One region of the Shewanella sp. M16 genome, then DNA from elsewhere that is predicted to be linked to it. Evidence: predicted binding sites of a transcription regulator. Region 1 holds the regulator's gene; the other holds the start of a gene.
What was found. The regulator sigma-54, encoded in region 1, starts transcription at its own class of promoters, with help from an activator protein. The targets are predictions, from matches to a motif close to GTTGGCACGNNNNTNGNNT.

Region 1 (7,874 bases):
TGCTCAAGACCTTCTGCCGCTAAACACGTTATTGTGCGTGAATAGCTAACGCAGCTGAACTTGACGAGTCGGATCAATCGCTCTAGCCTGCCGCAATTGTTTTGCTGTTTTCGGTAATAAACCACAGTAAGACATAAGCTAAATTGTCTGAAAACAAACTAATACTTGGCAGAAAGCCTATTACATATCATCTTTATCGCGTACCAAATTGTGCTATTCCAATCCCATCAATGGGGCGACAAAGACAATGCAAAAAGAGAGATAGACATGGTAGACAAATCACAACTGCGCCAATGGGGTTGTAAAGTTATCGACATTGAAAAGTCAGCCCTAGACAATCTTTATCAATATGTTGATTCGGCTGAATTTGCAGAAGCTTGCGAGTTGATCCTCAACTGCACAGGCAAAGTGATTGTCATGGGAATGGGCAAATCGGGCCATATCGGCAATAAGATTTCAGCCACCCTCGCCAGCACAGGAACGCCCGCATTTTTTGTGCATCCGGGTGAAGCCAGCCACGGCGATCTGGGTGTATTGGCCGATAACGATGTGATTTTAGCGATTTCAAATTCTGGTGAGTCGAGCGAAATCCTCACCTTAATGCCGGTCATCCAACGTATGGGCGTGCCTGTTATTGCGGTAACGGGTAAACCCGAATCGAATATGGCGCGATTATCTAAAGTGCATTTATGTATTGAAGTCCCAGAAGAGGCTTGCCCACTTGGACTTGCCCCAACCTCAAGTACCACAGCAACCTTAGTGATGGGCGATGCCATCGCCATTGCGCTACTACAAGCTAAAGGCTTTACCCGTGATGATTTTGCTATGTCCCATCCTGGCGGTGCATTAGGACGTAAGTTGCTGTTAAAAGTCTGCGATGTCATGCATAGCGGTGATGACTTACCGCTCGTTAACCACGATATTTGCATCACAGAAGCTCTGTACGAAATCTCCAAGAAAGGCTTAGGCATGACGGCGATTATTGATGATCAGCGCAAGCTGGTTGGTATCTTCACCGACGGTGATTTACGCCGCGTTATTGATGCCGAAGTGAATTTACGCACGACGCCCATTGCCGATGTGATGACCCGTAACTGCGTCACGATCACAGATAATGTGTTGGCCGCCCAAGCACTGCAAGTGATGGACTCAAAAAATATCAACGGATTAATTGTTATCGATAAAGATCGCCATCCTATTGGCGCTCTTAACATGCTCGATATGGTAAAAGCAGGAGTCATTTAATGCCACAGCAAGGATTTTACGGCCCAATCAGTGATGATGTGTGGCAACGCGCGCAAAAGATTAAACTGTTAATCTGTGACGTCGATGGGGTGTTTTCCGACGGCCGTATTTACTTGAGCAATAGCGGCGAAGAGCTCAAAGCCTTCCATACCCGTGACGGTTATGGCGTGCGCTCACTACTCACCAGTGGTTTCAACCTCGCCGTGATCACAGGACGTCAATCCAAAATCGTTGAAAACCGTATGACAGCCCTTGGTGTTACCCATATTTACCAAGGCGTAGACAATAAGTTCGAGCCCTATGAAGCATTGCTCGCACTTTATGGTGTCACCCCAGAAGAAGTGGCTTATATCGGTGATGATATTGTCGATCTCCCCGTGATGAATGTCGTCGGTTTAGCGGTCAGTGTTGCTGACGGCCACCCCTATGTACGCCAACACGCCCATTTTGTGACTACGCTCAATGGTGGCCACGGTGCACTGCGTGAACTCACAGATCTGTTACTCCTAAGTCAAAATAAATTCACTTCGGCCCATGGAATGAGTATATGAGTCGTGTGACACTCGCAATTATCGCTTTTTTTGGAACTGCACTAGCGCTTTACTGGCAGGTCCAGAACAAACACAGCGGTGATTCCGATAACAGAGTAAAAGATCAAAATACCCCAGATTTCATCGTTGAAGATCTGCGCAGTGTTGAGTTCAATGAGCAAGGACTAGTGAATAGCCGTGTGACGGCGAAACACATGGAACATTATGATTCAACGAATCAAACTTTCTTTACTCAACCTGTTTATCTTGTTTATCCAGACCAAGGTAAAGCACAATGGCAGCTCAGGGCAGATCAGGGCAAGCTAAACAAGGAAACTGGCAAGGTTGTATTAGAAAATAATGTTATTATCGATGCCATTAGCCCAGAAGAACCGATTCAGACCTTGTCCACCAGTTATCTGGAACTCGATCTCAACACTATGATAATGACCTCTGACCGTACCATTTACGTCACAGGGAAAGATTTTAATATTCAAGGCCAAGGCCTTTATGCCGACCTCAACGCGCAAGAAGTGCAATTGACCAGTCAGGTAGTAGGAACATATGAAGCAAAATAACGTATTACTTGCCAGCCTAATGCTAATTATGAGCATGAGTGCTTTCGCGAAAGTCGGCGACTTAAAGCAAGAAGTCAAAATTAAAGCTGTGAGCCAAACTGCGGATATCAAAAACAACCAGATCATCTTCTTTGGTCCGGTGGAAGTTACCCAAGGCTCAATAAAAATCCAAGCAAATGAACTGCGTGCATTTTCCGCTGAAGGTGAAAATAGCAAAACTTTGGTCGCCACAGGCAACCCTGCTACGTATAGCCAGATATTAGACGATGGCCGTCCTGCATCGGCTAGCGCGAAAGAAATTCGTTACGATATGGCAAGCCGCACCTTAACGCTGAAAGGTATGGCGTCATTAGATCAAGCGGGTAGCCAAGTTACAGGCAATTTAATCCGCTATAACATGATTCAACAGAAATTGATGGCCGAGAGTACTGGCAGTGGTGACGATCGCGTGATCACTATTATTCAGCCTGAAAACTATCAAGATGATGCTAAATCAGACGCTCCGGCGGATAAACCTGTAAAAAAGCAGGACTCTAAATGACCCAAATCACCTTAAGAGCACAAAATCTGGCGAAAAGTTACAAGAGTCGCCAAGTGGTTAAAGACGTCAGTCTGACGGTAAAAACCGGTCAAGTCGTTGGCCTACTCGGTCCAAACGGTGCAGGTAAAACCACGACCTTTTACATGGTTGTCGGGCTAGTGAAGAGCGATAAGGGACATATCTTTATCGACGATGATGATTTAACCGCAGATCCTATGCATCTGCGTGCCCGCAAAGGCATAGGTTACTTACCGCAGGAAGCCAGTATCTTTCGTAAGCTAACTGTTCATGACAACATCATGGCCGTACTGCAAACTCGTAAAGAACTTAAAAACGAAGAACGAGAAGAAGAACTAGAACATCTGCTCGAAGAGTTTCATATCACCCACATCCGTGACAGCCAAGGCATGTCATTGTCGGGTGGCGAACGTCGTCGCGTCGAAATTGCGCGGGCTTTAGCCGCTAATCCTAAGTTCATTTTGCTCGATGAACCGTTTGCCGGCGTCGATCCTATTTCGGTTATCGACATCAAGAAGATTATCGAACAACTCAAAAGTCGCGGCCTTGGCGTACTGATCACAGACCATAATGTCCGCGAGACATTAGATGTATGTGAACATGCTTATATTGTGAGTCACGGAAACCTGATTGCCGAAGGAACTCCAGCAGAGATCTTAGACAATCAGCAAGTTAGGGCTGTGTACTTAGGTGAACAATTCAGGCTATAGTTAATCGAGCGAAGCCAATGGAGGCAATTTATACCGCCATTGGGCTTCACTCAAGATAATAATAAGCGACCTCATCCAACAATAATAACGTAGGGATCAGCGGTAACATGAAAGCGTCACTCCAGCTCAAACTGGGTCAACAGTTAACCATGACGCCACAACTACAACAGGCTATACGTCTGTTGCAACTGTCGTCATTAGAACTGCAGCAAGAGATCCAGCAAGCATTAGATTCTAATCCCCTTCTCGAGCTGGAAGAGGATCAATTCGACGCCACTAAAAACCCTGTAAACCAAACGCTATCCGATACGGATTTCAGTGAATCTAGCACTCTGCCACCAGAAAAAGACAGCTCCACCATAGACACGGCAGAGTCGCTAACCAAAGAATCCATGCCCGATGAGCTCCCCATGGACACCACATGGGATGAAGTGTTTACCGCCTCCCCAAACTCAGGCCCCGGCGGCAGTCGTGAAGACGATATGCCCTTCCAAGGCGAGACCAGTGAAGGGTTGTACGAACACTTAGAATGGCAAAAAAACCTCACGCCGTTTTCTGAAACCGATTTAGCCATTGCCACCGCCATTATTGATGCCATCGACGATCAGGGCTATCTCACCCAAAGCACTGAAGAAATTCTCGAAGCCATGGGCAATCCTGAAGTTGAGCTTGACGAAGTCGAAGCCGTACTCAAGCGTATTCAGCATTTTGATCCCATAGGCGTTGCCGCCCGCGATTTAAGTGAATGCCTGCTGATCCAACTGTCGCATTTCGCCGCTGATACTCCCAACCTAGAAAACGCCCGTATGCTGATCAAAGATCATTTAGATCTGATCGCCGCCCGAGACTTTAGGTTATTGATGCGTAAGACTAAATTAAAAGAAGATGAATTAAGGGATGGTATAGCACTTATCCAAACCCTCAATCCTCGCCCAGGTTTGTTGATCACGCCCAATAATGACGAATACGTTATCCCAGATGTGTCTGTGTCGAAGAAAAATGGCCGCTGGGTTGTTGAGCTTAATCCTGACTGCATGCCCAAAATCAATGTAAATCAACATTATGCTTCTATGGCACGCAGTACCAAAAACCAAGCCGATAGCCAATTTATTCGCGGCCATCTGCAAGAGGCTAAATGGTTTATTAAGAGCCTAGAAAGCCGTAACGATACTTTGCTTAAAGTTGCTAATTGCATAGTGCAATATCAGCAAGGTTTCTTTGAGTACGGTGAAGAAGCCATGAAGCCTATGGTGCTTAACGATATTGCCGAAGCGGTAGAAATGCATGAGTCCACCATCTCACGGGTCACAACTCAAAAATACATGCATACCCCTAAGGGACTTTTTGAACTAAAATACTTCTTCTCTAGCCACGTCGGTACTGACGATGGTGGTGAGTGCTCATCCACAGCAATCAGAGCCTTTATAAAGAAACTGGTGGCAGCGGAAAACCAGAAAAAACCATTAAGCGATAGTAAGATGGCACAACTTCTGGCAGAACAAGGGATCAACGTAGCCCGCAGAACCATTGCGAAGTACCGAGAGGCTATGCTTATTCCACCTTCTAATCAGCGTAAAAGTTTATAACCTACAGTGGATATCGGAGGACGTTTCTATGCAAATAAACCTAAGTGGGCACCATATCGAAATTACCGAATCGTTACGTGCATATGTAGAAGAAAAGTTTTCAAAACTTGAACGCCATTTCGAACAGATCAATAATGTGCACGTTGTGCTCAATGTTGAGAAAATGCAACAGATTGCCGAAGCGAGAATAAACCTCATAGGTGGTGAAGTTTTTGCTACTTCAGAGCATGCTGACATGTATGCCGCTATAGACGCCCTGATTGACAAGCTTGACCGTCAGGTTATTAAACACAAAGAGAAGTTAACAAAACACTAATAATGGAACTTTGTACCATACTGCGGCCGGAGTGCACTACCTGCGCCACTCCGGGCAGCAAGAAAAAGGTACTGGAACTCATCAGCGACTTAGTCGCTGCCCAGTACCCGACCCTCTCATCTCAAGAGATATTCGAAAGCCTAGTGGCGCGCGAAAAGATGGGGAGCACAGGTATAGGTAACGGCATCGCCATTCCACATGGTCGACTAGCCGATATAGATCAGCCCATTGCCATACTAATTAAGTGTGAAGAGCCGATAGCATTTGATGCTATCGATAAGCAACCTGTTGATATTTTATTTGCACTACTGGTGCCTGCAGACCAATGTCAGCAGCACTTAAGTACCTTGTCTTGCATGGCCGAAAAGCTGAGCGACAAGCAAATATTAAAGCAATTACGCAAGACGCATGATGAAACGGAACTCTATCAGGTAATCACTGGATGAAACTGGTCATAGTGTCGGGCCGCTCAGGCTCAGGCAAATCTGTCGCCCTTAGGGTACTCGAAGATCTCGGCTATTATTGTGTCGATAACCTTCCCTTGCCATTGATTGGCAGTTTGCTTGAGCAACTCAAAGGCAGTAACGATCTCGTCGCCATCAGTGTCGACGTGCGTAACATGCCTGAGCAGGATAAGGTCTTAGTGAAACAACTCGCTAGCCTACCACCAGATACTGAGTTAACGAGCTTCTTCCTTAACTCCAGCGATAAAATTCTGCTCAAGCGTTACAGCGAAACCCGTCGTTTGCATCCTTTGTCGAAGAGCCGAGTCTCTTTGCAAGAAGCGATAAAGCTGGAGGGAAAACTGCTCGAGCCTATGTCAAAACTGGTCGATCACTACATAGATACGTCGAATTTGAATATCTATGATTTAAGTGACCAAGTCAGACAAATTCTCCTTGGTAGTGTCGATAAAGAACTCGTGATCAACTTCGAGTCCTTTGGCTTTAAGCACGGAATGCCCACCGAAGCCGACTTTATGTTCGATGTGCGCTTTCTGCCCAATCCCCACTGGGAGCTGGCGCTGCGGCCATTGACTGGCTTAGATGAACCCGTAGCTGAGTTCTTAAATCGCCAACCACTGGTCAATAAGTTCATCTGGCAAATCGAAAATTTACTGGAGACTTGGCTGCCGCACCTCGAGCGTAACAATCGCAGTTATTTAACTGTGGCCATTGGCTGCACAGGTGGACAGCACAGATCGGTTTACGTCGCAGAGCAATTGGCAAAACGCTTTAGTAACGGTAAACATAAAGTTTATGCCCGTCATCGAGAGCTCAACAATGCCAAAGCTTGAACGTCAGATAACTATCTGTAATAAGCTCGGTTTACATGCCCGTGCCGCCACTAAGTTGGTGGTACTGGCTTCCGAGTTTGATGCGACCATCACCTTAATCCAAGGCGATAAACAAGCATCGGCCGCCAGTGTACTTGGCTTACTGATGCTTGAAACTGGTATGGGTAAAACCATTAAGCTGATCGCCGAAGGCCCAGATGCAGAGCCGGCTCTCGATGCCATTTGTGCCTTAATCGACGCTAAGTTTGACGAAGCCTGTTAGTTTCACTTCACACTAAGCACTTCATCGTTAGTTTCACTTCATGTCTAGTTTAAAAAACTTGCCATTCACACATGGCAAAACATTTGTCGCTCGACGATACAAGCCACTGGCGATTACACTAGCGGTCATTGCGCTGGCGCTGGCCTTAACCTTACCTTAGCCGTCTTAATCTATGTCATCGACTGACGCTTAGTCACCGCTAAATCCTAGCCCAACACTAAGATCTCAAACCAATTTGCCGCACAATGGAGGACAAATGCCCGTAGATAATGCAGAAAACGATCACACCGGACATAGTCTTGACCAGTTAAACCAAGCGCTTAGCAGCGGCATGTTCGTACACGTGCGTAATATGCTGCAAAAAATGGCCGCCTCAGATATCGCGCTGATCTTAGAATCATCACCGCCAAGTGCCAGACAAGTATTGTGGCAGCTCATCGATCAGGAACAAATAGGCGACATACTCGATGAGTTGAGTGAAGAACTCAAAGACCCACTTATCCGCAGCATGAGCCCTGAGCGAGTCGCGAAAGCGACAGCAAGCATGGACACCGACGATCTCGCCTATATTCTGCGAAGTCTACCCGACGCAGTTTACAAACAAGTGCTGCAGTCGATGACGGAACAAAATCGCCTGAGGGTAGAACAAGCCCTATCTTATCCAGATGAGACCGCCGGCAGCTTGATGAACACAGATACAGTCACCTTAAGACCCGATGTGAATATCGATGTGGTGCTGCGCTATCTTCGGCAAAGGGGCAACCTACCCGATACCACAGATACCTTATATG
Region 2 (7,874 bases), on a different contig from region 1:
AAATAACGCTGCCTGAGGGCGGCAAGTCCGTTGCACTGACACATTTTATTAAGATCAAGCAAACAGAGTTTGCTATGGGCGACTACCAAGATGGTGAGGTAAAAGGTCGAGCATTACTCGATTACTTGCGCATTACACCGTTAAATTTCGATCCCGCTCTAGAGCCGGACACCCAAAGTGACGCACCGATTCAAGATGATCCTAAAATGCAAACTATGCCCTTTGTGGCGCCCTTTATTGTGACGACTCAAGGTTCAGGCGTATTTTGGTATCTTGGATTGTTTAATCTGGATTTTAAACACAATAGCTTGAAACACTTAGGCAGTGTCATGCTTGGCGATCGAATCGAAGTGGATAGTATTGAACCTGTTTATCCTTTTGAAGCCCCATTCAAAATTGCTGTGACTTATCGCGATAGAGCGTCTGACCAACCTATGTCTGAAAGCCCTGAAATAGTCAAAACCATAGAGATGGTAGTGAGTGAGACCAGCATACATAAGTAGCGTGTAAATGCCATTATGGATCTACGCAGGCTTATGCTAAGTTGTTTTTCGGTCTGTGGGTGATGTTTGCTTCAATAGCAAGCGTTAGCAGGTAATAGGTCAGCATAAGATTTCGACAAGGAGAGTGTCATGCAAGTTAGCAAAATCACTGGGAAATTTGATGTTAAGCTCACTCCTGATAGCCCCTATGCTACTGGTATTGGTGGTGTGACGTTAGGACGTATGGGCTTAGATAAAACCTTTTATGGTGAGCTTGAGGGTCGCAGCAAAGGGGAAATGCTCAGTGCTATGACGTCAGTCAAGGGCTCAGCTGGCTATGTGGCCATTGAACAAGTGGTTGGTAATTTGTGCGGTAAGCAGGGCAGTTTTGTATTACAACATTTTGGCATTATGACCGATGGACAAAATCGTCTGATCTTAGAAGTGATACCCCATTCTGGGGCGGGGGAGTTGCTGGGGTTAACTGGCACTATGACCATCAATATTGAGAATGGCCAACATTTTTATGTATTCCAGTTTGGCTTTGAAGCTTGAGTAACGCCTGCGTTTTAGCTCAGTTTTCTGTAACTCTTCTCCTTTATGATCATTCGAGTCATCTGAATTCACCCTTCTTAATTTAAGCGAGTAAGTCTTTTCGATTGGGTCTGAAAATGGGCATAAAAAAACCAGCTGAGGCTGGTTTTTTTTGATTCTTTTTTCATAAAGCACTATCGAACCTTGAGTCTAGATCTGTGTGCTGTTACTTAAAATACGTTTAATTTAAAAAATGCCGTTGTCGCGAGAGTTAAGACACTTTTTTAACAACTTTAATTTTATCAACGACCTTTTTCACATCGTCGGTATTTTCGGCAATTTTCAGTGCTAGTTGACGTTCTGCATCGCTGGCAACTTCACCTTTCAATGTGACTATGCCATTGGCAACATCCACATTAATTTGGGTGCCGGATACGTCAGTTGAAAACAGTAAACGTGTTTTGATGACTGTGGCAACTTTAGAGTCAGTTAAGGTGGCAACAACTTCACTGGTGCCTTCTTTTTCATTCATCACAGTGAGTTGGTTATCGACATCTTTCACCCCATCTAAGCTCTTGATGAGCTCTGTGGCGAGGGCTTTATCCACACTGCTTTCCACTTTACCTGTTAACGTCACTTTACCATCTTTGACATCTGTAATGATGTCGAAGGAATTGAGATTCGTGTTGAGCAGTAAAGTGGTTTCTGCTTTACCATCGATCCACGCATCCTTGGTTCCGCCTTTCCAATCTTGGGCGGCGGCCACATTTAAACTGATTGAACCGACAAGTAAAGCCACTAGTACTGATGCTGTTGTAGTTTTCATAATCATATCCTCCGTTGTTTTCTCGAAGCTAGATAATGCGCCAATCGTGCCAATGTTTTTAAAGTTATGATTTTTAATGGTTTAATTGTTTTTTCTGGCGTTTTTATACCTTGGCATTTTCCTTTAGGTCGGTCTTTTTTACCGACAAAATGTAATTTTTTCTGGCATGCTGAGCCATCATTCGAGCATAAAAAACCGCACTCATCAGTGCGGTATTATGTCTGTAGTAAAAGTGGAGGGGAGTCGGTTAAATATGGCTCACTTAGCGACAGGAAATTAATGGTGATTGAGCGATCCCGTACCGTCGTAACTCATTTGCAGCCAAGCGGCGCCCTCTGCAAGTTGGTTTGCAAGTTGTGGCTGATGCGCTTGCCTTACTGCTTGTTTTATTTGGATTAGCACTTGCTGCTCTATGTCGACAAGGGCGGTCATAGCCTGCGAAATTTGGCACTGTTGCAGCAATTCTGTTGCTTGAGTATAAGTGACGGGCACGGTGTGACTTAGGCCATTAATTGGCTCGTCAGCCAAACGTCTCAGCTGTTCAAACCGAGTTAACATTCGTTGGTGGATGTTAGCTTTGGCGGAAAAAACACGCTTAAGATTATAGTCTTCGACATACCTCCTCGCTTGGTTGTAAAATGTGAGTCCTTCTTGATTCAGCTTGATGATTTCATCGATCAACATGATATCGGCGCGGATATCAGTCTGATGTTGCACAACATTAGACTTCATTATGGGCCTCCTAATGCCAGTGTTCGACATAGATTGTTTAACTGCTTGGGTAAATTGATTTCGTTTCGTTCAGCTACCATGCATATTCTGTTCTCGTTTTTAATGATATTTTAACAGGCTGATTTTTAGACTGATATTCTCAGTTCATCGAGATATCATCTTAGAACATCGGCAACTATTACCGTTGCTGTTGTTAAAATTTCATGGCTGACATACAGTAGTTTTTCATACAGGGAGTAGATACGCATGGCTCGACTGACACTTTTTTATCACTTGCAGGATGTTGGCGCCGAGCAAGCAATCATCGAACTTGCTGGCGCTGCTGACTTTAATAAGCTACGCAGTGTCGATGACTTGCCTTGGATAGAGCAGCTTGGGGCAAATCACGTCGATGTTGCCATTATTGAGTTATCCAGTCTTAGTCGTGAAGATTACCTTGTGCTGCTAGATAATGCGGCCATGTCAAATATTGAGTTTATTTTTCTCTCCGATGGTCAGCCAAATCCTAATCTTGATCAGTTAATGTCTCATTTTGCTGGTTACCACTTTCGCAAACCTTACGATATGCCGCTAATCAGCGAAATTTTTGCTGATTTTGCACAGTATTTAGCATCATCGCCTAATCGACTACATCCTTTTGCTAGCGAGCTAGACCAGTACGGTTTGCTTGTTGGTTCATCAGCTCCTATGCACAAGCTATACCGCACAATTCGTCGCGTCTCTGCTACAGGCAGTAATGTGCTGATTATTGGGGAAAGTGGGGTCGGGAAAGAACTGGTTGCTAATACCATACATCTTGCCAGCCCTAGGGTAAACGAGCCTTTTATTGCAATTAACTGTGGTGCATTAAGCCCTGAATTGGTCGACAGTGAGCTGTTTGGTCATGTCAAAGGTGCATTTACGGGGGCGAATCGCGATCACAAAGGCGTATTTGAACAGGCTGAAGGCGGAACCTTATTTCTCGATGAAGTCACCGAAATGCCGATTGATCATCAAGTGAAGTTACTCAGAGTGTTGGAGAATAGCGAGTATCGTCCTGTGGGTGGCGACAAAGTGCAACGTGCAAACGTACGTATTGTGGCAGCGACTAACCGTGATCCCATAGTGGCGATAGAGGCTGGGTTATTTCGAGAAGATTTGTACTTTCGTTTGGCTCAGTTTCCCATTCGCGTTCCACCCTTACGGGAACGTGGCGAGGATATAATTGGGCTTGCGCAGCATTTTCTTGCCTATCGTAACGTGGCCGAAAAGCAGAATAAGAGCTTAGCTGAAGACTGTATTCAGATGATTGCTAAGTACCCTTGGTCTGGTAATGTGCGCGAATTAAAACATGCAATTGAGCGAGCCTATATTCTGGCCGATCAGGATATTTTACCCAGCCATTTACAGCTACCTCAGACGAATGAAGTGGGTTTATGTGGTGGTGAACAAGTTGTTATCCCCCAAGGCATGCGCTTAGATGATTTAGAGAGAATCGCTATTTATCAAGCACTAGAAACCACTCAAGGTAATAAAACGGATACCGCCGAACAACTGGGGATCAGCGTTAAAACCCTCTACAACAAGCTCAGCAAGTACGAGCAGCAAGTCGAGACCGGTGAAACGACTGCTGAATAAACATTAATTATCAAATTAATATTGAAACAGAGCCAAACTTTATACTCTTTTTTTTGTAAATAATAACTCCTATTCTACAGCCCTTAAACAGAAAAAGCGGAGATAGAATATGAAACACTTATTAACAACAGCATTATGGCTTTCTTTGACAGCCAGTAGTTTTGTAAACGCCACCCCAGCAGTAGGAAGTCTTGAAACAGTCGCTGAATTGCCAATACGACCTGGCAATGTCAGCGTCACTGCACAAGGTCGGATTTTTGCCACAGTACATCCATTTGATACACCATCAGGTTTGCAATTGATTGAAGTTAATCGTGAGACCAACGCTTATAAAGCTTGGCCTTCAATGGATTTGCAAAAAACATCGACAGCCAATACTGCTCAATTTGATACCTTATTAGGTATTGCTCAGGACAAGGCTGGACACCTCTGGACCGCAGATATGGGGTTAGAATTAGGCCAGACAAGGATTTGGGGATTCAATATTAAGGACGGCAGTCTATATAAACAAATCGTCCTACCACAAGCTCTCGCGCCTAAAGGCAGCTTTATGCAGGATCTGGTTGTCGACTATCAAAAAGGCTGGATTTATTTAGCCGATATCGCCAACCCTGGCCTCTTAGCGGTGCGTATCGACGATGGTCATACAATACGTTTTTCTGGTCATAGCTCGCTGCAGGCCGAAACGGATGCAGTAATGAACATAGATAACAAAACAACATTGTTTAATGGCAAAGTTGCCAGTGTAGCGGTCAATCCAATCAGTTTATCTGCCGACGGAAGTACACTCTATTATGGTGCAATGAATGGCACTCACTGGTATCAGTTATCGACTGCGGCTTTACAAACAGGCAACGATGATAAAATTATCGCCACGGTAAAATTAGTCGGAGCTAAGCCTGTATCAGATGGCGCAGCAACGTCCAAACAAGGTAATCATTACTTTACCAATTTGAACCACAATGCCATTTCCATGCTAGATAACAAAGGCACGCTAACAACAGCGGTCAGTTCTCCACTACTGGATTTTCCAGATAGTGTGCAATTTGGTGAAACAGGCTGGTTATATATTTCAGTGAATCAATTGCATAAAGCAAAAGCCTTTAATGGAAAAGCCGAAACAGCCAAACCGCCTTACCGTATCATGCGACTCTGGACCGGTGAGGATACTGCTGCGGGTCAATAACACCTTAGCTGCAACTGCAAAGTTGCAGCTTATATTTGCAGTATGAGTTATATCGCAACTGTTATTTACGTTGATGTCAGTCTTTGGTTTAACTCGAAAGCGTCTAGAAATGAGTTAGGTGTTAATTATGCAAACTATCAATGCCTCTTATTGTTACTGGCACAGGTCAATATTGAATGGTGAGATAATTTTTGGAACAAGGAACAAGTTCAGTGAAATTCAAACAACCTTCTAAAAATGCATTTTATATTCAAACTCTGAGTACTCAGTACCGACCTCTATTATGGCTGTTTGCTGCTGGGTTATTACTGCTTGGTTTACTCTGCGCCAGAGCAACCTATTTACAACCCGATCCGATACTACAGCTCGTTCTCGGCTGGGTAACACTGTTTCTATTGTTACCCGTGTTACCGACTGCGTTTGTTCAGCAACAGTGTTGGTTAGATGCTGAGCAACAGCAATTGTGGCTCGGTAAAGGTTTCTTCAATGGGAGGTATGTGGGATTGTGGCGGTGGCGTTCCTATGCTTTTTCGGACATCAAAGCAGTGCAACTTTATCAGCTGCAAATCACCCGCTGGCATCAGATCAGCCGCAATCGCCAAACGGAAGATACTGTCCAACATTATCTGGCTTATTTAGAATTGCACCAGCCCAACGGTGCTCAATTGATATTGGGTGACAGTACTGATAGAAAGGAATTACAACAAGTTCTACAGCAATGTGCGCAGGCAATAGACTGTAAATTTCAGGATTTTAGTAACACCACTCAAAAATCACTTCCCAAAGGTAGTGAATTTAATTTCATGCGGGTACTGATTCTGCTGGTTATATTTATTTTGTTGAATATTTTATATTTTTTGTTCGTTCTATAAATGCTCAGTCATCCAGCCTAAAAGTTAGGCTGGATGTCCTCCACAACGATCACTCATCTTGCTCAGTGGTTTCCTGATAAGGAACAAACACTTTAAGAGATGCTGGCTGGACTTCAATAGTGAGATCCGCTGGCTCAAATACTTCACCATCAATCACATATTTACACTTAGGCTGGCTGCTGATAGTGACCTTTTTAGCATGGGCATGATGGACTTTACTTGCACTCGCTTGTTGATCTCGCACACTCTTATTGCCTTCTTTTACCCATCCCGCAATCGCTAATTCAGCGAGGCTAAGCAACTGCTCTTTGGGTTCATCGCCAGCATCCAACCAAGTAATGTCGAGCAAACCGTCGGTCATGTTTGGTTCGCCATCGCCCTGCGCCAACACGCTGGTAAACGGTGCGGCATTGGCAACGATTAGGCTATGGGTCGTTAATGTTGTGGGTTTTGCATCATCTAAGCTGAGTTGGATGGTTAAAGTGATATCGGCATTCACTGCGCGCCATAAGCCATCGAGGTAGGCAAACTGGCCGAGAGCATTTTTACGCTCACGGTTTGCGGATTCAATCATTTGTTGCTCAAACCCTATGCCTACAAGCAACAACACTAACTCCTCATTACAACGCGCGGTATCAATGGCTTGGCAATGCCCTTGAATAATATTATCCAGCGCCTGAGAGATAGGAATAAGCTTACTGCCTAAACCAAAGAGGGCATGGCTGAGGGCATTAGTTGTGCCAAGAGGAATGATGCCTAAGACGATATCCGTATCAACGATTTGAGAGGCCACTTCAGTCACAGTACCATCGCCACCACAGGCGATAATGATATCAGCGCCTGCATTACGGGCTTGCTCGGCGAAGACATTTGCGGTTTCGTCTGCTGTTGTGAGTTTTAAAGTCAGGTCAAAATAGGCTTTGAGTTCATCTTGGATTTGCTCGCTGTATTCTTGCCATTTCCCGCCACCAGAAACTGGGTTGGCGATAATCCACGCCACTTTGTGGATGTTAATTTTCCCTTGACTAAGCATGCGATCGAGCGCGCGTAATTGCCATTTGTTTAAGCCAGCGGTTTTGCGGATTTGCTTTATCTGCTGCAGTACTTCGGCGAAGTGCTGTTGTTTATCTTTACAAACCAAATAAGCGGCGAGTACCAGCACTGAGCGGCCACGACCCATAGCACAGTGAATTAGTACCTGTTTATTGGCGCGCACTTGGCGGTGCAGCCAGTTAACGGCTTGATTGAGTTGGGCGCTGGTCGGTACGCTATGGTCGAGGATGGGAATATTTAAATACTCGATATGATCTTCAAATTGCGACCAATCTAAGCCATCAAATTCAGCGGTGACATCCAGAATGGCAGTGATCTTATTGGCTTTAATCGTTTCCAGATCTGCGGAAAAGAGTCTACAGCCGAGATACAGATGTTCATCAATCCTTTGCATGGGCGGTACTGAATCGTATTTTCTGGCCCAGTGGTTATAGAGTCGACTGCCTAATAAAAAGGGAATAAAACCCCAACGAATATACCAAGGAATAGTGCCATCTTGGCGTTTTCTAAAAATACTGGCGAGATTAAACCAATAGGCTGAACCGACTAAAAACAGTGACAGACTTGTCCAT

Region 2: KFE26_RS09980 (BON domain-containing protein) is a predicted target of sigma-54. The motif match lies at 1,878-1,896, and genes of this name have one in related genera.

What each region holds. Positions count from the first base shown of each region.
Region 1 covers NZ_JAGTUL010000009.1:124,587-132,460, reverse strand. Annotated here, with positions in the region: gene KFE26_RS08365 (KpsF/GutQ family sugar-phosphate isomerase) at 268-1,245, shown strand; gene kdsC (3-deoxy-manno-octulosonate-8-phosphatase KdsC) at 1,245-1,796, shown strand; gene lptC (LPS export ABC transporter periplasmic protein LptC) at 1,793-2,353, shown strand; gene lptA (lipopolysaccharide transport periplasmic protein LptA) at 2,340-2,894, shown strand; gene lptB (LPS export ABC transporter ATP-binding protein) at 2,891-3,622, shown strand; gene KFE26_RS08340 (RNA polymerase factor sigma-54) at 3,730-5,208, shown strand; gene hpf (ribosome hibernation promoting factor) at 5,237-5,524, shown strand; gene ptsN (PTS IIA-like nitrogen regulatory protein PtsN) at 5,527-5,970, shown strand; gene rapZ (RNase adapter RapZ) at 5,967-6,821, shown strand; gene KFE26_RS08320 (HPr family phosphocarrier protein) at 6,808-7,083, shown strand; gene mgtE (magnesium transporter) at 7,340-7,874, shown strand, end outside.
Region 2 covers NZ_JAGTUL010000012.1:804-8,677, reverse strand. Annotated here, with positions in the region: gene KFE26_RS09990 (hypothetical protein) at 1-503, shown strand, start outside; gene KFE26_RS09985 (DUF3224 domain-containing protein) at 633-1,037, shown strand; gene KFE26_RS09980 (BON domain-containing protein) at 1,288-1,842, opposite strand; gene KFE26_RS09975 (hypothetical protein) at 2,119-2,574, opposite strand; gene KFE26_RS09970 (sigma-54 interaction domain-containing protein) at 2,821-4,191, shown strand; gene KFE26_RS09965 (L-dopachrome tautomerase-related protein) at 4,301-5,377, shown strand; gene KFE26_RS09960 (hypothetical protein) at 5,590-6,249, shown strand; gene KFE26_RS09955 (diacylglycerol kinase family protein) at 6,299-7,874, opposite strand, start outside.